One region of the Methylotuvimicrobium sp. genome, then DNA from elsewhere that is predicted to be linked to it. Evidence: riboswitches for the same ligand, from Rfam matches in the RefSeq annotation. Region 1 holds a riboswitch; the other holds the start of a gene.

What was found. A riboswitch is a leader RNA that binds a small molecule or an ion and turns the genes downstream of it on or off. The one in region 1 is predicted to bind cobalamin.
Region 2: it holds a riboswitch for cobalamin, as region 1 does, so the genes downstream of both, ACRJJO_RS20575 (TonB-dependent receptor domain-containing protein) here and ACRJJO_RS06245 (CbtB domain-containing protein) in region 1, are expected to answer to the same signal.

What each region holds. Positions count from the first base shown of each region.
Region 1 covers NZ_JBNGHF010000008.1:115,502-125,992, reverse strand. Annotated here, with positions in the region: gene ACRJJO_RS06280 (hypothetical protein) at 1-251, shown strand, start outside; gene ACRJJO_RS06275 (hypothetical protein) at 475-1,122, shown strand; gene ACRJJO_RS06270 (RHS repeat-associated core domain-containing protein) at 1,132-1,728, shown strand; gene ACRJJO_RS06265 (hypothetical protein) at 1,731-2,084, shown strand; gene ACRJJO_RS06260 (hypothetical protein) at 2,628-3,317, shown strand; partial or broken gene ACRJJO_RS06255 (RHS repeat-associated core domain-containing protein) at 3,345-3,743, shown strand; gene ACRJJO_RS06250 (hypothetical protein) at 3,745-4,056, shown strand; cobalamin riboswitch at 4,557-4,686, shown strand; gene ACRJJO_RS06245 (CbtB domain-containing protein) at 4,775-5,170, shown strand; gene ACRJJO_RS06240 (cobyrinate a,c-diamide synthase) at 5,173-6,474, shown strand; partial or broken gene ACRJJO_RS06235 (SAM-dependent methyltransferase) at 6,507-6,616, shown strand; gene ACRJJO_RS06230 (response regulator) at 7,078-10,491, opposite strand, start outside.
Region 2 covers NZ_JBNGHF010000076.1:4,441-14,931, reverse strand. Annotated here, with positions in the region: gene ACRJJO_RS20575 (TonB-dependent receptor domain-containing protein) at 1-1,427, opposite strand, end outside; cobalamin riboswitch at 1,535-1,763, opposite strand; gene ACRJJO_RS20570 (bifunctional adenosylcobinamide kinase/adenosylcobinamide-phosphate guanylyltransferase) at 1,957-2,454, opposite strand; gene ACRJJO_RS20565 (cobyric acid synthase) at 2,451-3,854, opposite strand; gene cobC (alpha-ribazole phosphatase) at 3,851-4,414, opposite strand; gene cobS (adenosylcobinamide-GDP ribazoletransferase) at 4,399-5,145, opposite strand; gene cobT (nicotinate-nucleotide--dimethylbenzimidazole phosphoribosyltransferase) at 5,601-6,638, opposite strand; gene bluB (5,6-dimethylbenzimidazole synthase) at 6,620-7,282, opposite strand; gene ACRJJO_RS20540 (homoserine kinase) at 7,275-8,204, opposite strand; gene cbiB (adenosylcobinamide-phosphate synthase CbiB) at 8,212-9,105, opposite strand; gene ACRJJO_RS20530 (aminotransferase class I/II-fold pyridoxal phosphate-dependent enzyme) at 9,098-10,117, opposite strand.

The DNA of each region.
Region 1 (10,491 bases):
AAGAAGTCCAAGATATTGAATGGGATGTACAGCATTACGATAACATTGAAGATGCTTTAGAACTCGCGGAGTATTTAATTGATAATAAAATAATGCGGAGTGATAAGGTTACGATTGATCGTGAAGAACTTTTCAATCGAATATCTTGGGAAAAAGATAGGTACGATGCGGCTATAAATACTTTGTTGAGTATAAAAGTCGACATGTTGGATGAGGGCAGGAAAACAGACTATTTTTTTGTTCACTTTTAATATTTTGATGTCCCAAAGGGACTAACAAAAGAAGCAGGCAATCAAGCCAACGGGGTCAAGTCTTTCTTTTTGCAAAAGCTATCAAACCTACTCCAAAGCGATGATAATCTTGTCCAGTTCAAAATTAAGCGACTCTATGTACCAGTTGCTCGAAAATGCATTCAGCGCTCTTTAGTTCAGCGGCACGCCGGCCACGACCTATCACTACGATGCCGCCGGCCGGATGGAACAGGCCGATCTGTTCAACGGCAGCGTCACCAATTACACCCTGGACAAAGCCGACCGGTTGACCGGCATTCAACACAGCGCCGACGGCCAAACCCTGGCCGACTATCAATACACCCTCGACAACAACGGCAACCGGATCAAAGCCCTCGCTCAAGAATCGCAAAAACCGGAAGCACTGATCAACCGGAGCCAAGGCTATACTTACAATGCGCAAAAGAACCGGCTGCTGACAACCCAACTGAACGGCACGGATCAGACGACCTTCAGCTACGACCACGAAGGCCGCCTATTCCGCACTCATCTACAAGGCGAAAGACCCACGTCTTTCATCTTCGACCACGCCCACCGGCTGGTTCGACACGGCAACGAGCAGTATGTCTATGACGGCGTCGGCAACCGCATCAGAGCGACACGCAGCGGCATCACCACAAAATACATCGTTGATGCCGCCGGCAACCTGCTCGCCGAAGCCAATAACAGCAACCAAATCACACGGTACTATATCCACGGCCACGGCCTCATCGGCTTTATCGACGCTCAAACCAACCAGCTCTACACCTACCACTTCGACGGCACCGGGCACACGGTGGCGATTACCGATCAAAACCGGCAAATTGTCAACACTTACGCCCACGATCCTTAAGGCAGGCTCATGGCGCAAAGCGAAACGATACCGCAACCGTTCAAATACGCCGGACAATTCGGAGTTCAAGCCGAAGAAAACAACCTTTACTACATGCGCGCCCGGTATTATGATGCCGACATCGGCCGGTTTATCAGCGAAGACCCGATCGGATTCGAAGGCGGATTGAATCTGTATGCGTATGTGGGTGGGAATCCCATTATGTTTGTTGATCCAAATGGGTTTAGTGCTGAGCGAATCGGCATCTCCCAAGCTCAAATCGCTCAATTTCAGCAGGATGCTTTTGATATTGCAATTGGATTTGCATTGCCGGTTAGCAAGGCTGGAGGGTTGTTCCAAGGCATAGCCTCCAATTTACTTCGTTTTGAAAAGAAGCTTCCGGCTAATGTTAGTGCTACAAGAATCTTTAATTTGCCGGGTGGGGGTAAAGCGTTTCAAGCAGATTCGGCTTCAAAGAACATCCCTGGTTCCTTTGCACAATATGAAAAACAAGTAGACGCAGCTGGAAAGACCCTTCAATACACAAAGACTACATTTGGGCCTAGGGGGGAAATCATACATGTTAAAGATAAGATAAGCGGTCAAACTTTCTTCCCGGGACAATGACGATGAAAGCACGGATTGTCGTTTTAGATGCACTAATTAGTTTTCGGTATTCAATCGAACAATTGAAAAGAGATTTGTCTCATTTTCCATGGGACTCTGAGGAAGAGTTAGTCGAAGTTAAGTTAAGTGACGTAACAAGTGTGCTTCAACGCTACATTGATGGTCTACTGAAAAAAGAAGAACTTATTGAATGGGCTAATACAATTGAATGCAGAGACGATATTGGTTTTGAAAATGGCTTTTATGATGTTTTGAAAGAAACTATTTATGTATTGGCAAACCCCGAGATCAACGAGCCGTTAGATAAGAATAAGGCAACTGAGATGAAACAATTCCTTATCTCGTGCAAACGCTGAAAATCTTGGAAACGGAGCGCTAGCGAAGTGAAGATTTTTAGTCCCCGATAGCCGTAGCGCCGGGTGTTTTGCCGGAGTCTGCGCGACTAGCGCAGGCGGAGGCAAAATACAAGGCATCGCGACACGGCGTCAAGCCATTTGTGGGAGTGCTACGGAGCCGCATCGAGTTGACGATGATGTGGCGTAGTGGCACGGACGCAGGGCGAATCGGGGCCGCCGAAGGCAATAATCGCCAAGTCATTTTTCGCTGCTGAAATCGGACGGACCCCATTTCAGCTTTCGCGAAAAATCTTGGCGCGCTTGTTAAGATCTGAACAATAGGAATAACTGGGGTCAAGTTCTGAGGTATCCCCGCAAATTAAAGCCAATAGGGTCAAGTCTTTCTTTTTGCAAAAGCTATCAAACCTACTCCAAGGCTATGATAATCTTGTCCTGTTCAAAATTAAGCGGCTCTATCAATAGCAGTTGCTTTAAAATGTATTCAGCTCTCTTTTGTTCGGCGGCACGCCGGCCACGACCTACCAATACGATGCCGCAGGCCGGATGGAACAGACCGACCTATTTAATGGCAGCGTCACCAATTACACCCTGGACAAAGCCGACCGGTTGACCGGCATTCAACACAGCGCCGTCGGCCAAACCCTGGCCGATTACCAATACACCCTCGACAACAACGGCAACCGGATCAAAGCTGTGGTCGAAGAACCGAAAAAACCGGAAGCGCTGATCAACCGGAGCCAAGGCCATACCTACAATGCACAAAAGAACCGGCTGCTCGCCACGCAACTGAACGGAACGACCCAGGCAACCTTCAGCTACGACCACGAAGGCCGGCAGCAAAACAAAAACAGCACGAATTTTACCTTCGACCGCGCCCACCGGCTGATCCAACGCGGCAACGACCAGTACGTCTATGACGGCACCGGCAACCGCATCAGAGCGACGCGCAGCGGCACCACCACAAAATACATCTACGACGCCGCCGGCAATCTGCTCGCCGAAGTCAATAACAGTAACCAAATCACCCGCTACTATATCTACGGCCACGGACTCATCGGCTTTGTCGATGCCAGTACCAACCAACTCTACACCTACCACTTCGACGGCACCGGGCACACGGTCGCGATCACCAATCAAAATCGTCAGATCGTCAATAGCTACGCCTACGACACGTACGGCAGGCTGATGGCGGAAAGCGAAACGATACCGCAACCGTTCAAATACGCCGGATAATTTGGCGTACAAGCCGAAGCCGATAATCTTTACTACATGCGCGCTCGGTATTATGATGCCGACATCGGCCGGTTTATCAGCGAAGACCCGATCGGATTCGAAGGCGGATTGAATCTGTATGCGTATGTGGGTGGGAATCCCATTATGTTTGTTGATCCAAATGGGTTTAGTGCTGAGCGAATCGGCATCTCCCAAGCTCAAATCGCTCAATTTCAGCAGGATGCTTTTGATATTGCAATTGGATTTGCATTGCCGGTTAGCAAGGCTGGAAGTTTGATTAAGGGTGCAGTAAACAAATTAGGACGCACAGTTTCCGATACGTTACCGAAGGGAATAACGAGGGTTTCAAAGGATGCTGTCCCTGTGAGTAGTCGAGACATCATTGATGCTACTCGCCCAGGCGCACAGCGGACCGGAGGAAATTAAAGTGATTTATTTGACTGACTTGATGTATCGATGGATTGCTTGTAGCAATGATCTGTGGCTTAGATGGTTTGCCTCAATGGAAAATGGTGCAAATGAATTTATTGACGTTGAGCGATTTCTTCTGGATTTTCTTGTTATTGAAAAGATCGATCAACGTTTGAACGGTATTTCTCCAGATCAATTCTTCGATATGATGCGCGTTATATATCGGGTTTCCGTTAATGAGTCGCGTCAAATATGCGTAAGGCAACGCGCTGGAAATGTGTTTTGCAAGGGTGGTACTGTATCCATTTTAAAGGGTGATCTCTTTTAGATTCGGTCTGTCGACACAATGGGGATTATGCAGAATGGAAAGCCTTATGTGGAGGTAACTTATGGCGACGGATATTTCTTGGAGTCGCCCGATCTGTTAGAGTTTGTAGTCGAGTTATAAGTACCGAAGATCTGATTTATTAAAAGTTAGCTGACGAAAGAAGGCATTAATTTATCGTAACTACTCGAGGCAATCCCCCTGTGTCAGGCTAGTTGTCGCCTCTAAAATTTTATAGAGGTGAAAAATACAAACCCATTATAGTGAAAAAGCCAACATCGATGCCAGTACAAACCAACTCTACACCTACACTTCGACGGCACCGGGCACACCGTCGCGATCACCGATCAAAACCTCAAATCGTCAACAGCTACGCCTACGATCCGTACGGAAGGCTGATGGCACAAACCGAAATTATCGCTCAGCCGTTCAAGTATGCCGGGCATTTCGTCGTACAAGCCGAAGCTGATAACCATTTGCGCAGCTTTAACGAGTAACCTATAATCCGCAGCTTGTTTTACGGTTCCCGCACTGCGCGGGTGAAACTGGAAGCCGGTTAAAGGCCGGCGCTGCCCCCGCAACGGTAGGTGATTTTTCACGAGCCCGGAGACAGGCCCTAAAACTTAAAGAACAGTATTGCGGCGGGCGATCTGTCAAAATCTTTTTTGGTTTGTCTTCCCCTCCGTTTTTCCGTCAATCAGACTTGGGAAGGACAATCACCATGAAAACACTCGCCGGCTCTTCCGTCGTTTACTCCGCTAAATTTCTCCCGAGCTTCAGCGCCATCGTATTGGGCTTGACCGTGATTCTAGGCCTCGGCTTTATGCAAGACGCCAACAACTACATTCATAATGCCGCACACGACGGACGCCATAGCGCCGCATTGACAGCCGGAATCCTGTCCGGCCTGCTGCTCGGCGTCTTACAGTATTATCTGACGCAACCTCTGATTTTAGCCGCGGAACAATTCGAAGCGCCCGCAACCGGCTCCGAGCATGAGTGGCAACCGGAAGACGGCTGGCAACGCTTCGTAGTGATGTCCGCCTTCAGCAATGCCCTATTCTGGCTCAGCCTCGGCGCCTTGGCCGGATTTACCTTGACCAAACTCAAACTCTGATCATGAACACTAGCCCATCCGTCCGCCATTGTCCGGCCATGCTGATCAGCGCGCCCGCCTCCGGCCAAGGCAAGACGACCCTAACCGCCGCTTTGGCTGCCTATCACCGAAGTCAAAACCGCAAGGTCAGCATATTCAAAACCGGCCCGGATTTCATCGATCCGCAGATTTTGGCTCATGCCTCGGGACGGCCGGTCTATCAATTGGATTTGTGGATGATGGGCGAGGCGCATTGCCGCGACTTGCTCTATCGCGCCGCCGCCAAATCCGATGTCATCTTGATCGAAGGGGTAATGGGCCTCTACGATGGGGACAGCAGCAGCGCCGATCTGGCGCAAGCGCTGTCGGTCCCGGTCGCCGCTGTGATCGACGCGCAAGGCATGGCGCAAACCTTTGCCGCCGTCGCCTATGGTTTGGCTCATTACCGACCGAACCTAAGGTTTGCCGGCGTCATCGCCAACAAAGTCGGCAGTACAGGCCATGCCGGATTACTGCAAGAAGCGCTGCCCGAAGACATGCCCTTGCTGGCAGCCCTATCTAAAGACGCGGATATCGCTTTGCCGTCGCGGCATTTGGGTTTACTGCAAGCGGACGAGATCGGCGACTTGGACCGAAGACTGGCGCGAGCCGCAGAATTATTGACCGAATCCGCGCCATGCCGCTTGCCCGAACCGGTTGACTTTGCCCCGGCGGCAACGACGCCGACGCCGCGCCTTCTTGCCGGCAAACGTATCGGCATCGCCCGCGACGCGGCCTTTTCATTCATCTACCAGGCCAACCTCGATTGCTTGCAGGCCATGGGCGCCGAGCTGCGTTTCTTCTCGCCGTTGACCGACGCCAAATTGCCGGAGGTCGATAGCCTCTATCTGCCGGGCGGCTATCCCGAACTGCATCTAGCGGCCCTCGCCGATAATCGCGCGATGAAACAGGCCTTGCATGACTATCACCGCGCCGGCAAACCGATTTACGCCGAATGCGGCGGTTTTTTATATCTGTTGGAAACGCTGACCGACAAACAGGGACAACCGGCCGCGATGGTAGGCTTATTGCCGGGCAGCGCCAGAATGCAAAACAGGTTGGTTAACCTGGGCATGCACAGTTTACATCTGGAGCATGGAAAAATCCGAGGCCATAGCTTTCATCATTCGCTCCTTGAAACCGATATGGAAGCCTTGACCGTATCGGTCCCGCAACGTAACCGCAGCCAAGGCGAAAAATTTTTCCGCGTGGGATCGTTGCAAGCCTCTTATCTGCACACTTATTTTCCGTTCAACCCGCAACAAGCCGCAGGATTTTTTCACTAACCGGATTAGCGAAAGTCTGGTTTGTCGGCGCCGGCGATCCTTTCATATTTAGCCGGGCGGCAAAGAAGTCGAAACCTTGATGCAATCGGGTATCTATTTTCAAATCGTCCCCGGCATTACCGCGGCGTCGGGTCGCGCAAGTAATATCCCCCCGCAAAGCGGGGGGCTTGACGGTCATTAGCAACCCCAAGGGCTGCCATAGTTAAGCCTTTCGGTTTATTAAAAATCACCGTTATCATCAGACGCATTGTCTTCGATATCGCACTTTTTCCTGTGATGTATCACTAACCTCCGGCGATCTTAAACAGCGTAGCCCGAATGAAGCGTAGCGCAATCCGGGATATTCGGTGCCACGCCAGTCCCGTATTCCGCTACGCTACATACGGGCTACATGCTAACTTTATGAAGGTATGGGGTGCGGTTAGCGGGGATGTCGGCAGCAGGTGCAGATTTTTGCTCCTCGGCAATTGCTCCTGCATTGCCCTAATACACGCCATCCTTGGCGCTTAGCTGCCGTCAAGCCCCCATGGAAGGGTTTCAGCATCTGCCGAGGCAAAGTTTTTTCAAGCTCGAGCAATACTGGTTCGGCAACATCGTATCATTTTACTTATCTTTACCATTCAGACGGCCGATTTCGCGCAACGTATCGTTCAATAAAATCTGCAACTGTTGAATCGACTCATCTAACGTAGCTCCTTCTTCTAAAAGCTTAGACTCAATCTTTTCAGCCAACTTCCATACTTGTATCAGCGCCAAGTTTCCTGCCGTCCCTTTCAATTTATGCGCCAAGGCAAGAGCACTTTCCCGCTCGCCTTGAGCCATCATTTTGGCAACTTCGTCTCCGTCATGTCCGTGCGATTCGGCAAACTTTTGTAAGTATTTATAATAAGTTGCGGCGTCGCCCCAATTATGTAGGCCTCTGTCTATATCTATCATGGGAAGCTGTGAGTCGGCTGTCTTAGCTGAAGCGACCGGCTCATTCTTTGAATCAGCCGTTACTCGTAATCCGGTAACGTATTGTTGCAGATAAGCGATTAATTCCTCGACATCGAACGGTTTGGCAATGAATCCATTCATCCCGGCATTGAGCGCTGCAGCCTGTTGATTCTTGAATGCACCGGCGGTCAGCGCCACGATAGGCAACAGAGTCAAGCCAAGGACTTCACGAATTTGCCGGGTCGCTTCATAACCATCCATGAGCGGCATTTGTACATCCATCAGCACCACGTCGGCCAAATCCGGATTCAGTCTTAACCATTCTAAGGCCGCATGACCGTCGTCTGCCAAATAAACGGTAGCTCCTTCGGCTTCCAAAATACGCCTTGCCATATCACGGTTAATTTCACTATCATCGACCAATAACACCCTTAAGCCGTTGATTCGTTTTTCGGATGGCGTAGTTTTATTATGCTGTGTAGACCTTTCGCCTTGACGCCGCTGCTTGGCATCGGATACGGCATTATAGAGTGAAGAAGCAGTAATCGGTTTACGTAAGACGGCATCGGCTATTGCCACATCCGGTTCGCGTAGCAATGCATCGCGGTCATGAGCCGTGGCAATAACGATAATCGGAACATCGGCAATATCGCCAAGCTCTTGTCTTATGCGTATACCAGCTTCGAGCCCATTGACGCCGGGCATACACCAATCCAATAATAAAATATCGGGGAGTTTATTATTCCGTGCCCGTTCGATAACACGCTCCACAGCCTCTTCGCCCGACTCAACGACCTCGGGAGTCCAGCCTAAGCTACGCACCGTTGCCGCCAACATCTCTCTAGCCATGGGATGATCGTCGGCGATCAATACTTTTTGAAACGCGATGGACGGATGCACATACTCTTGCGGCTCGACCAGCTCTATCGGCAGCATCAACCAAAACTCACTACCTTGCCCGAGTTCGCTGTTGACGCCGAGTTCTCCGCCCATCATTTGCGCCAAATGCCGGCATATCGTTAAACCCAACCCTGTTCCGCCGAAACGGCGTGTCGTCGACGTGTCTTCTTGAGAAAATGCATTAAAAATTTCCGCTTGTTTTTCAATAGGAATACCAATGCCGGTATCGCGGACGCTGAAACGTAGATAATCCTGGCCATCTTTAGGCGGCAATTTGATGACGGAGATCGTAACGCTTCCCCGCTTTGTGAATTTAAGCGCATTACTGGTCAAATTGACCAATATTTGTTCGAGCCGAAGCGCATCGCCGCGCAGAAGCTCGATGCCTTCCGGCGCCGGCCCCATAATCAATTCGACTTTATTGCTGCATTCAATCGCCGACATCAGCGTGGCTACGTTGTCCAACACATCGCTCAACCGAAATGGCGCATGCTCGATTTCAAGACGCCCCGATTCTATTTTGGAAAAATCCAGAATATCGTTGATGATTCCGAGCAAGGACCGGCCGGCTATACGAATTTTCTTCACCAAATTAAGCTCATCGACTCCCAGATCGGCTTTTTCCAGTAAATAGGCAAATCCAAGTATCGCGTTCATTGGAGTCCGTATTTCATGGCTCATATTGGCCAAAAAGTTGCCTTTGACACTGGCAAGCCGCTCGGCCTCCTGTTTTGCCGCTTGTAATTCCGCCGTACGCTCGGCCACGTTTCGCTCCAAGGTTTCATTCATTTGCAGCAAAGCATCTTGGATCCGCTTGCGTTCGGATATATCGACAATGGTCGCCACGACAAAAACTTGGTTATCGCTCCGGAAGGGGCTCAAGCCGATTTCTATCGGAAATATAGAGCCGTTCTTGCGTGTCCCGTATAAATCTCTCCCCGCCCCCATCGCCCGAGTCGTTGGGTTTTGTAAATAATCTTTACGTTGCCTGGCATGGCGTGAACGAAACTTTTCGGGAAGCAATATTTCCACGGGTCGGTTGACCACTTCCGATACTTGATAGCCGAATAGGCTCTCGAAGGCAGGGTTAGCCATGACTATTTTTCCTTCGGCATCGACGACCAACAAGCCGCTGGCATTTGCTTCGAACAACATCCGAAAACACGCTTGAGCCTCTTGTAAACGCGTCGCTGATTCCGCTTCGCCCCTCGCCAGAGCCGCTTCCTTCTCGGCCAGAGCCCGCGCCGATTTTGCCTGAATTAGACGCCAGATACCTATCGCAAACAATAGCAAGATCACCGAAGCGCTCGCGATCTTAGCCGACCAAACGTTTTTTTCCAACACCGATAATTTTTCCATTGGTAAATGGCTAATCACTTTCCAATGTATGCTGTGCGATAGCCGGACATTTTGTTTGGGCGATAGCGAAACGGAACTCCATGTCCAAAGACCGTCGTCAAGTTTAATCTGGCCTTTTTTCTGCCGGGTTATCGCATCCCATACTCGAGGATTTCGTGTAGCAAGAGTCGCTTCCCGTTGAAACATGAAGCCCCATTCATCCTGTGCATTGGGGCTTTTTAGCCAATAGCCCTCGTCATTGACCAACATCAACCTGTCAACGGCGGGGCCGGCGCTGTGGACGAAAGCATCCAGCATTGATTTTGCCATTATGTTAATGATGAGAATGCCTCGAGGCTTACCTAATTCATCAAACACTGGGCTTGAGACCCTTATCGTCGGCTTGTAAGGAATCTCGATACGGCCGTCGTCCATATTCAAATCGAGCGGGGAAATATAGATCTCCCCTTGATTCAGCAACATGGTCTCGGTAAAAAAATAGCGCTCGTCTTTAGCCTGTAATTCGTTGCGAGGAACGACGATCGGGCGCCCTCTTCTGTTATTGACTCGCACTTGCTCCATTCCTTGTTCGTCGATCCAGCGTACTTTGTCGTAAATCGGGTTACGCGACATCAACGAAAAAAATGCGTCTTGCATCGAGCGCGCGTCCGAGCCATTCGGGGCTTGATAAACCCTGAGAACCGGGTTTTCATTGATTAAACTCATCAAATGACCTATCGGAACGGCCAGATCTTGATCCAAGCGCCCTTGTCCCAGCTCAACAAAAATTGTTTCGTCGGCCATCAGCATAGATAACTCAGCATCAATGCGCGATTCGCCCAA
Region 2 (10,491 bases), on a different contig from region 1:
TTTTCGGCGGATAAGCTAAAATTCGCCGGATCAAAGACATAGACGATCAAATTATCCAGGTTGGTATGATAAGCGCGAATCTCCCACTGTAGCCAGTCATGGTTGCCCGCGAGTCCGACTTCGACCGATTTCGATTCTTCGGCCATCAAGTTGGGGTTGCCGAAGCCGGGCCAATAGAGTTGGTTGAAGCTTGGAGCCTTGAAACCGTTGCCGAAATTGGCGAATGTACTGATGCCGTAATCCCAATTGGCGCGCCAGCCGATGCTGCCGGTGACGAAGTCGCCGAAGGCTTCGTTTTCATCCCAACGAATAGAACCATTGAGATAATGGTTGTCGAAGAATCGTCCGTGCCATTCGCCGAACACTCCGACATCGTAACGCGATAGCTCGGTGTAATCTGTCGTGCTATTCGCTTCATCCAAACGGTAATCGGCCCCGAGCGTCAGTTGATGATCGTCCGACAATTTAACCGCATTTAACCAACTGGCATTCCAACGCGTGCTGTCGAAACGGCTGAAAAACGAGCCGTCCTGGCTGAAATTGTCGGCATCGTCTCGGCTTTGCCCTAACCGTAAGGTCGAGCGCCAGTTGTCGATGACATCGATAGCGCCACTCAGGCCGATGACCTGATTGACGAATTCCATTTTATTCGGGGTTCCGTCGAAGTCATTACGACCTTCCGAGCGCATGTAGGTGGCTTCCAACTCGGCATTATTATCGAAGTGGTGGCCCAAGCGTGCGTTGAGCCCGGTGTTGTAGAAACCGTCTTTATCGGGCTCATCCACCCCGGCAGTCGGTTGTCGCGCATCGAAGCCTTGCGAATTGAAATGCGACGCGCCGAGGGTGTACCAGCTATTTTGATAACGCCCGCTGATCGTGCCGGAGGCTTTGGCGGTATTAAACGAACCGCCGCCGGCATCGATCGTGATCGTCGGTTTTTCTTCTTGCGCGCCTTTACGGGTAAAAATTTGGATAACGCCGCCCAAGGCTTCGGCCCCCCAAAGGCTGGATTGCGGACCTCGAATGATCTCGACGCGTTCGATCTGATCGATCGGCAACAGTTCGAACGGCGAGGTGCCGGAGGTTACCGAACCGAAGCGGATGCCGTCGACCAAGACCAAGACATGGCCGGAACCTGTGCCGCGTATGAAGACGCTGGAGTTTTTACCGTATCCACCTTGTTGCGTGATATCGAGGCCGGTTGAGCCTCTTAGCAATTCCGGTAAGGTGTTGACCTGAAGGCGTTCGATGTCTTTTCGCGTATAGACGGTGCTGGCGGTTGCCAGATGTTCTTTGGGACTGTCCGACCGAGTTGCCGTGATCAGCATTTCAGGTAAATGTAACGGTGTCTCGCCCGCGGTCGAGTCGGCCAAAGCCGGAATATGGAAGCCGATGAATAGCAATGGGCTTAGAAAGAATGTTCGCATGATGTCCTCTGCGCCGCCCGCGCATGAAAGGTTGTAGAATTACAACGCAAGGGCCTGCGGCGAAAAGGCGGAGCATGGCTCGACCGTTTCGTTAACAGCCCTCCGCTGTATCGAATCGCTATCGGGCCGGTCTCCGGGCTCATAAGTGGCCATTGGCCTGAATCATCGCCTTCCCATGTCATTGCACACAGTGGCAAATTGATGATTCTTTACTTATCTACCGTTGCGGGGGCAGCGCCGGCTTTGGCTTGATGACCTGACCGGCTTCCCGTTTAACCCCGCCCTAGAATCGACCTGTCGATTCTAGGGCGGGGCACCTGAAAGCAAGGAGGGCATTATAGGGATTTGCCGGCTGAATGCAAGTGCAAGAAAAATATAGAGGATTAAATCTATTTATTAGGCAGGACGGAGTTTGCAACTCCGTCCTTAACCGTTTTAACTGTGGTCAAAGCAAACCAAAACGTTCGGGGCGGGTTACATAACCCGCCCCGCGCGCGGCATGCGGAATAAGTTATTCGCGGCCAGACCCTTATTTCATCTGTAATTTCAAGCCGGCGCTGCAAAAAAAGACTCGATCGCAATGCCTGCCCATTAATTGCGCGGCTTTGCCCGATAAATCGATGAATTGCCGGGCCAAGCGGTTGTCGGGGATAACGCCGAGGCCCACCTCGTTATGAATCAAGACCAATTCGACGGGAAGCTGCAACACGGCGTCCAATTCCTGCAGAATGTCGGATTCGGGAATTTGATGATACAAGGCGTTGTTCAGCCACATCGACACGCACTCGACCAATACCGGACGGTCTAAGCCTTGTAGTGCGGCGAGCAGCTTAACCGGTTCTTCGACCGTAATGAACGAATCCTGCCGGCGCTGTTGGTGAACGGCCACCCGGGCCTTCATTTCATCGTCGAAAAATTCGGTCGTCGCCAGGTAATAGGGTTTTTCCCCCCCGTTTCGCTGTAAAACATAGTCTTCCGCCAAGCGCGATTTACCGCTCTTGACGCCGCCGATGAATAAAGTCTTCATGATGGCTCCTGTAAGGCTTCCAGGATCAATGACAAATCCAGATTGGCCTCGACCCGGTCGGCAAAGCCTTGAATTTGGGCGTCGCGGTAGCCGGCGTAGGCATAACCCCGATAATCGGTATGTAGGGCTTTGAAATAAGCGGTTCGAAAATCGTCGTTGTCGAATATGCCATGCACATGCGTGCCGGCGACTGCGCCTTGCCGATAATAAAGCGAATATTGATTCATGCGCCCACAATGAATTTCATAGCCGGTCAACGCCGGATAGTCGAACAGATCATAGCTTCCTCGCCGGACGATCTTGGGGTATTGATAACGCACCTCGTCATCGATATAACCGAATCCGGATTCGCTGCCGGGCCGGTCATGCTCGATAGCCTCCGGGTCATTCAGCATTCGGCACAGCATCTGGTAACCGCCGCAAATACCGAACACCGCTTTGTCGAAACGCTCGATTTCGGCGAACAAGCCTTGTTCTTTCAGCCATCTCAAATCGCGCAACACGGTTTTGCTGCCCGGTAACAGCACCATATCGAAGCCGCTCAAGGGGCGGTAGGCTTGAATCAATTCGACATGCAGCTCTTCGTCGGCCATCAACACGTCCAGATCGTTATAATTGCTCAAACCCGGATAGGCGATCGCGGCAATGCGAATCTTGACGCCGTTCAGGCGTTGTCGGTAATTATTGAGCGATTGCGAATCTTCCATGTCGATATTGAGCGGCTCGAACGGCAATACGCCGAGCACCGGTACGCCGAAGCGCTCTTTAATGATCGTTTCGCCGTCGTCGAAAAAACGCCGATCGCCCCGGAATTTATTGATCACGACGCCGATCAAGTTTTCGCGCATGATCGGATGCATCAATTCCAGCGTGCCGTAAATCGACGCGAAGACGCCGCCCCGTTCGATGTCGGCGACCAGAATGTTTTGGGTGCCGAAGGTATTGGCGACAAAACTGTTCGATAAGTCTTTATGCAATAGATTAAGTTCGACCGGGGAACCCGCGCCTTCGGCGATGACTAAGTCATGAGTCTGCCGGAGCGTTGTAAAGGCTTTTTCGACCTGCAATTTAAGTCCGCCTATCGAATCGTAATAATCCGCGATAGTTTGATTTTGATGGACCAAGCCGTTGACGATCACTTGCACCGAACCGTTGCCGTGCGATTTCAGCAGCACGGGATTGAACAAATGATTCGGTTCGACCCGCGCGGCCTCGGCTTGCAGGCATTGCGCGCGGGAGATTTCGCGGCCGTCCGGGGTCACCGCCGAATTATTCGAGACGTTTTGCGCCTTGAACGGCGCGACGCTTATTCCCCGGTCCGCAAAAATTCGGCACAAGGCCATGGCTATCGTGGTTTTGCCGGCGTCCGAGCTGGTGCCGAAGATCGCTAAAGGTTTCATAGGTTGAGATAGTGAATATAGGTGTATTGATGGCTATATTGAAATTTATGCAAAGAGCCATGATCGACGCGGAATTGAAAGGCGGCGGCGGGCGACAGCTTCAAGATATGGGTCAGTAGGGCGCGAATGACGCCGGCATGGGTCACGACGACGGCTTGCGAAAGCTCGGTCTCGATGAGCTCTTGCCAAAAACTGCCGGCACGGCGGCATAAATTGGTAAAATTTTCGCCGTTCGGCGGCGGGAAGTCGACGAAACTTTGCGTCCAATGGTTTAGGGATTTTGCGTCGATGTCGTTGAAAAACACGCCTTCCCAGTCGCCGAAATCAAGCTCCAAGAGCCGTTCGTCGGTGACGACCTCATCGGACAGGGAGTCGGCCAAGCGTTTGCAGCGGCTGAGCGCGCTGCTATAAAACCGGCAGTCTTCGGACAGTTCAGGCAATTTTTGCCGAAGCGCTTCGGCCTCCTGGGCAAAGCTGTCCGCCAAGGCAATGTCGGATCGCCCGTAACACAAGCCTTGTGCGGCAGAGGTTTGGGTATGGCGAATCAAATAAATGTCCATAGAGCGCCGAGGAAAAGATAAAAAACGGTTTCGGTAATTTGTTGGCTAGCCCCCAAACAGTCGCCGGTATAGCCGCCGATATGACGATGGAAATAGCGGCCGAGCCCCAGCGTGATCAGCATCATCGGTATCAGCGAAATCAAGGCCTGTGGCGGCAGCAAGGCAAAGGGAAACAACGCCGGAATGCCTGCTAAGGCTAAGGTTTTCGCATCGGGCTTGAATACCGCGCCGGACGATTTGCTAGGCTGCGTGCGGGCGTAGTCGTAGCGGAACATCAAATACAACGGAAACCAGCGGCTGATACTGTGCCCCGCCAGCAAAGCAAACGGCGGAAGATGCGCCGGTAAACCGGCCAAAAGCTTGAATTTCAACAGCATTAGCAACAGCAAACCGAGCGCGCCATAGGCGCCGATCTGCGAGTCTTTCATGATGTCCAGAATGCGCTGTTTATCGTAGCCCCCGCCGAAACCGTCGCAGACATCGGCAAAACCGTCTTCGTGAAAAGCCCCGGTAAGCAAGATGCCGGCGATTAAGGCGATAACGACCGCAATGTCTTGCGGCCAGATTTGCAAAGCGACCCAAAAAACCGATGCGGAAAACCCGCCGACCATCCAACCGATCAACGGCAGGTAAGCACAAGCAAAGGGCAAGCGTCGATAATCGAGCTTGGTAGGACAGGGCAGCCGGGTATAAAAGCCGACGGCCAGAAGGAAATCGTGTAATGAAGGCATGGAAAGTTTTGCTTGAATTAGGCGGGATATGTTCTTGGCATGTCTAATTCTACTTTGTCTTGCGACAATTTATAAAATCGATTGCTTGAGAATATGACAAACCGGGCGGCTGATTATGAACACGAGCAACACGATGTAAGCCTTGTTGCGTATGGCAAATGCCGGAAAAAGGAAGGTGGTTGAATTATAGAATATACCTTTCGTGCCTCCTTAGGCAAGGCCGAAATTTCAAGTGCGAAAGGTATAAAAACGGGTGCGGGGTATGCTTGGTGAGGATGTCGGCGGATGGGTAGATTTTTGCTCCTCGGCAATTGCTCCTGCATTGCCCTAATACACGCCATCCTTGGCGCTTAGTTGCCGCCAAGCCCCCATGGATGGGTTTACGGCGTTCCTCGACAGGCATACCCCACACCCTAAAATCGGCGAAACTGCTCAAACTGGGAATTGCTGCAATTTCAACCCGCATCCACACCGGCTTCGGCAAAGCTGGCCATTTCGTTCAGCATCGCAACCGCCGAGACTATTAAGGGATAGGCTAGCGCTGCGCCCGAGCCTTCGCCGAGGCGCAGTTCAAGATCAAGCAAGGCTTTTGCGCCGAAGTGATCGAGCAGTGCGCGATGGCCTTGTTCGTCCGAGACATGGCTGAATACGCAATAATCCAAAACTTCGGGATGGCACTTCGCCGCAACCAACAATGCGCTGCCGGCGATAAAGCCGTCGACGACGATCAACATGCCCAATTCGGCGGCTTTCAAATAGGCCCCTGCCATCATCGCGATTTCAAAGCCGCCGAAGACGCTTAATGCCGCCAATGGATCGCGTTGGCCGGAGTGCCGTGCCAAGGCTTGATTCAATATCGACAATTTATGGCTAAGTTGCGCATCGCTCAGCCCGGTGCCGCGTCCGACGCATTGCGCCAGCGGCAAGGAGGTCAAACAATGCATCAACAACGAGGCGGACGAGGTGTTGCCGATACCCATTTCGCCGAAGCCGATACAATTGCATCCAGCATGGTGGCGTTCCTGCACGATATCGGCGCCGGCCTGGATGGCTTGGGCGCATTCGCTCTCAGTCATTGCCGGCTCATCTAAAAAATTACGCGTGCCTTTGCCGATTTTGGCATCGATTAATTTAGGGTGCGGGCTGAGTTCGGCATTGACGCCGGCATCGACGATCCACAGGTCGAGGCCGTTGTGCTTGGCGAAAACGCTGATGGCGGCCCCGCCCGCCAAAAAATTGGCGACCATTTGTGCGGTGACGCTTTGCGGATAGGCGCTGACGCCGTTTGCTGCGATGCCGTGGTCGCCGGCAAAAATCACGATAGCCGGGTTTGTCAGCGTCGGCGATAACGTGTTTTGGATAGTGCCCACGTGCAACGCCAGTGCTTCCAATTGGCCCAGCGAGCCCAAGGGTTTGGTCTTTTGGTCGATTTTGTCTTGCAGCGCGGCGGTGAGGACGTGCCCTACCGGCTTGATCAAAAAGTGAGTTTGCATGGTCTATTCCAGGCGTTTTCAAATAAACAATCGTTTAGGTCCAAGCGCGATGCCCACTGCTCTTGTTCCAATAGTGGTTCGTTATAAAAGCGCTCGACATGGCCCAGACATAAAATCGCGAACGGTTGGCTGTCGTCGGGCATCGCCAATAATCGTTTCAGCGCTTCCGGCTCGAACATCGATACCCAGCCTAAACCCAGCCCTTCGGCTCGGGCGGCCAGCCACATGTTCTGGATCGCGCAGGATAACGAGGCCAGGTCCATTTCCGGCAGTGTGCGTCGGCCGAAGATATGTTCTTCGCGGCGGTCGCTCAACGAGGCGATGAGGATTTCGGCGCATTCCATGATGCCTTCGACCTTGATGCGCATGAATTCGTCTTCGCGCTCCTGCAAGGCGCGGGCGGTTTGCAGGCGTTCCTGCTCGACCAGGTCGTGTATGGCTTCGCGTAAATCCGGACGGGTGATGCGGATGAAACGCCACGGCTGCATGAAGCCGACGCTTGGGGCATGATGCGCCGCCGCGATGATGCGCGCTAATCTATCGGGTTCGACCGGGTCGGGCAAAAAATGGCGCATATCGCGGCGCTCGTAGATAGCGCGGTAAATGGCGGCGCGTTCGGCATCGGAATAGCGATGATCAGGCATGGGCGGCGTTTCGATGTTGTACGAGCAGGTCTTTAAAAACGAACGGGTCTTTGGGTTGGCTCAGGGCGGCCGGGCGATTGCTGTAGCGGTGTACGAGGCGCGACAGCCAAAAACGCAACGCGGCGGCTCTGAGCATGCGGTTGCAATGCTGATGTTCGATTGCCGATAACGGCCTTAGGGTTTCATAGCCCGAAAGCAGCGCGGTTAATTTTTGCGTATTGAAAATACCGTCGTCTCGGCACCAGTCGTTCGCGCAGACCGCGATATCCCGTAGCCAGTGGTCGCTACAGGCACTGTAGAAATCGAGTATGCCGCTGATTTGTCCGTCGGCGAATAAGGCATTATCCCGGAATAAGTCGCCGTGAATCACGCCGCCGGGCAGCGTTTGTTGTTCGTGTTCGGACTGAAATTGCAGTTCGTCGAGAATCAATTCGAGATCCACGTCGGACAGTTGACTCTCGACTTGCTCGAACAAGGCTTTGATCGACAAAACATCATGATGGCTTGCGATCGGAAAGGTGCAATCCCGCGTGTCGAGATGCAGCCTGGCCAGTTGCGCGCCGATTTGCCGGCATTGATCTAGCGTGGGCGAAACGATGGATCGGCCGGCCAAGCGTTTACAGACCAGTGCCGGCTTGCCGTTGAGGTTGCGCAATAGCCGGTTTTGTCGGTCGGCCTGCGGATTCGGATACAGCGGGTTGTGTGCCCCTAAGCGTTGCAGCAGTTCGATCACCGGGGTTAGTTCCTCGTCATTCTGTGCTTCGAACAAGGTCAGGACATAGTTGCCTTGCGTGGTCGCGACCGCATAATGACTGTTCGCGATGCCATCGGGAATGCCGGCAGAATCGACTACCTGGCCGAGATCGTAAGCGCCGAAAAAGGCGTCCAGTTGTGCGGCTGTGACTGAGGTATAAACGGACATTGCTTGATCAAGACAGCAAGAAACCAACGGCCAATAGGCCGAGGATCGTGAAATCAATGGGTGTTTTCATGGACAATGCTTTCGATAGAGTGGTTTTAGTGACCGGCATGATGGCATCGCCGAGAGCCGGTTTGGTTTTTAGCCGGCCATGGTACATCGCATCGCCGCCCAATGCCACGCCCAAGGCACCCGCCATCGCGGCAATCGGCCGGCCGGCATTGGGGCTTTCCAGTTTATCGGCGTCCCGCCATAAGCATTGCCAGGCCCGTTTTTTATCGGCCGACACTAAAATGATCAACAAGGCCGTCAAACGGGCCGGGATGAAGTTGGCGAGATCGTCAAGTTTGGCGGCGACTCGGCCGAAATGAAGATAGCGGTCGGTTTTATAGGCGATCATCGAATCCAAAGTATTGACGGCTTTGTAAACGGCCAAGCCCGGTAGGCCGAATAAGACCAAATAAAACAGCGGTGCGATGACGCCGTCGCTGAGGTTTTCGGCCCAGGTTTCAATCGCCGCCTTATAGACCTCGCTATCGCTCATTGCTTCGGTATCGCGACTCACCAGGTAACGCAAGGCTAGCCGAGGCTGTTTTGCGGTTAATAGTTCCGATACGCTGACATGGAGCATGTGCATCGCAAGGCCCATCGATGCGATGATGGCCAAAACGGGTAGGGCGAGCCAATACGGTAACGCTTGGCAGGCGTAAACGATCGAGAGGCTTACGATCAGGGTCAAGGTCAATAGACTGGTGACCAATATCGCGCCCGATAGAATACTGTCGCGGTAATAACGCCGTTCATACCCTTCGATAAACCGGCCCATCAGCACGACCGGATGGGTCGTGCTGAATTCGCCGAAACGCAGGTCGATCAAATAGGCCAGCGCCGCCAATTCAAACATGTTGCAAACACTCGGCAAGCCGGGCGATCGATTCGGCATCCTTAACCGCGAAGCGCACATGGCGCTTATCCAGGCCTTCGAAATTGTCGCACACGCGAATCAAGATTCGCGCTTTTTCCAGATGACGCTGCAAAGCTTGGCCGTCGATTTTCGCCAAACGGGCGAGGATAAAATTGGCTTGGCTCGGATGTACCCGGTCGAACAGGTTGGAATCCTCCAGTACTTGCCTCAATGATTCGCGAAGCTGTGTCGTTTGCTTGCGTGTGTTGTCGGCGAAGGCATCGTTATAAAGGGCTTGCTGCATGTAGGCGATATCGAAACTCGACAGTTTCCATGCCGGTTCGAGTTGTTTCAAATTTGTGATTGCCGTTCTCTCGGCGGCGACGAAACCGATACGGACGCCGGCGCTGCCGTAAAACTTGCTCAAGGACTTGATTAGGTAAAGGTTCGGGATTTGGTCTATCCTATAGGCGATACTGGCCGTAGCGGCGGCAGGGCAGAAGTCCAAAAAAGACTCGTCGATCAGGATCGTGCATCGAGCGGCCCGCCATTGGGCCAGTAGCTCTTGCAGGTCGTAAAGCGCGCCGTCGGGCGTGGCCGGATTGACGAAAATGACGGTGCTGTACGGCGGAATTTCCGTTTGTTTAAAATGCTCGAAACGGTCGATGCAACGGATGCGGCAATCTAATTGCCGCGCGATGCGCGCATATTCGACATACATCGGCGTATAAAGAACGATCTCTTCGGGATGGAGCATGCGCAATAACGCAAAAATCGCAGCGCTCGCGCCGTTGAAGGGTTCTAAGTCGGCAGAGGCGGGCAACGGGTAGCGATGGCGAAGCGCCTGCTTCAAGGTGCTGTAATCGGGATCGGCATAAGGCGACGGGTCGAATTGCAAGGCGCGCCATTCGATGGCCTGGACGGGATTGATGTTGGCTGAAAAGTCCAAGACCTGATCCGGTCGACAGCCGATGCGTTCGGCAAAATTGTAAATATTACCGCCGTGTTTCATTCAGAAATGCGTATCGTGCGAAGTCAAAAGCCGGCTATTTTAAACCAAACGGGGCGCCGGGGGGAGAATATCGGCGCCGAGGAGTCAAGCCGGAACGGACTCGCAATAGACTCAAGCGGGCGTTCGTAATCCCTTGAGTTTATTGATACAGCATGAGAGCAATGCCTTTGTCGCACACTCCGGCACAGGGCAAACGCATTAAAATAATTAATATATTAATATGTTATCCTGTCGCTTAGAACGCTTAGTCAATTCGGCTTAACTTATGGTACCCCTCCCTTGGCCCCGTTAGGCCGCGCCGAGCACTGGCAATTTTGCCGAGAATAGCCCGTTAGGGGAGTGGCAGGGATGCCGCTCGTTTTCGGAGGGCTAGG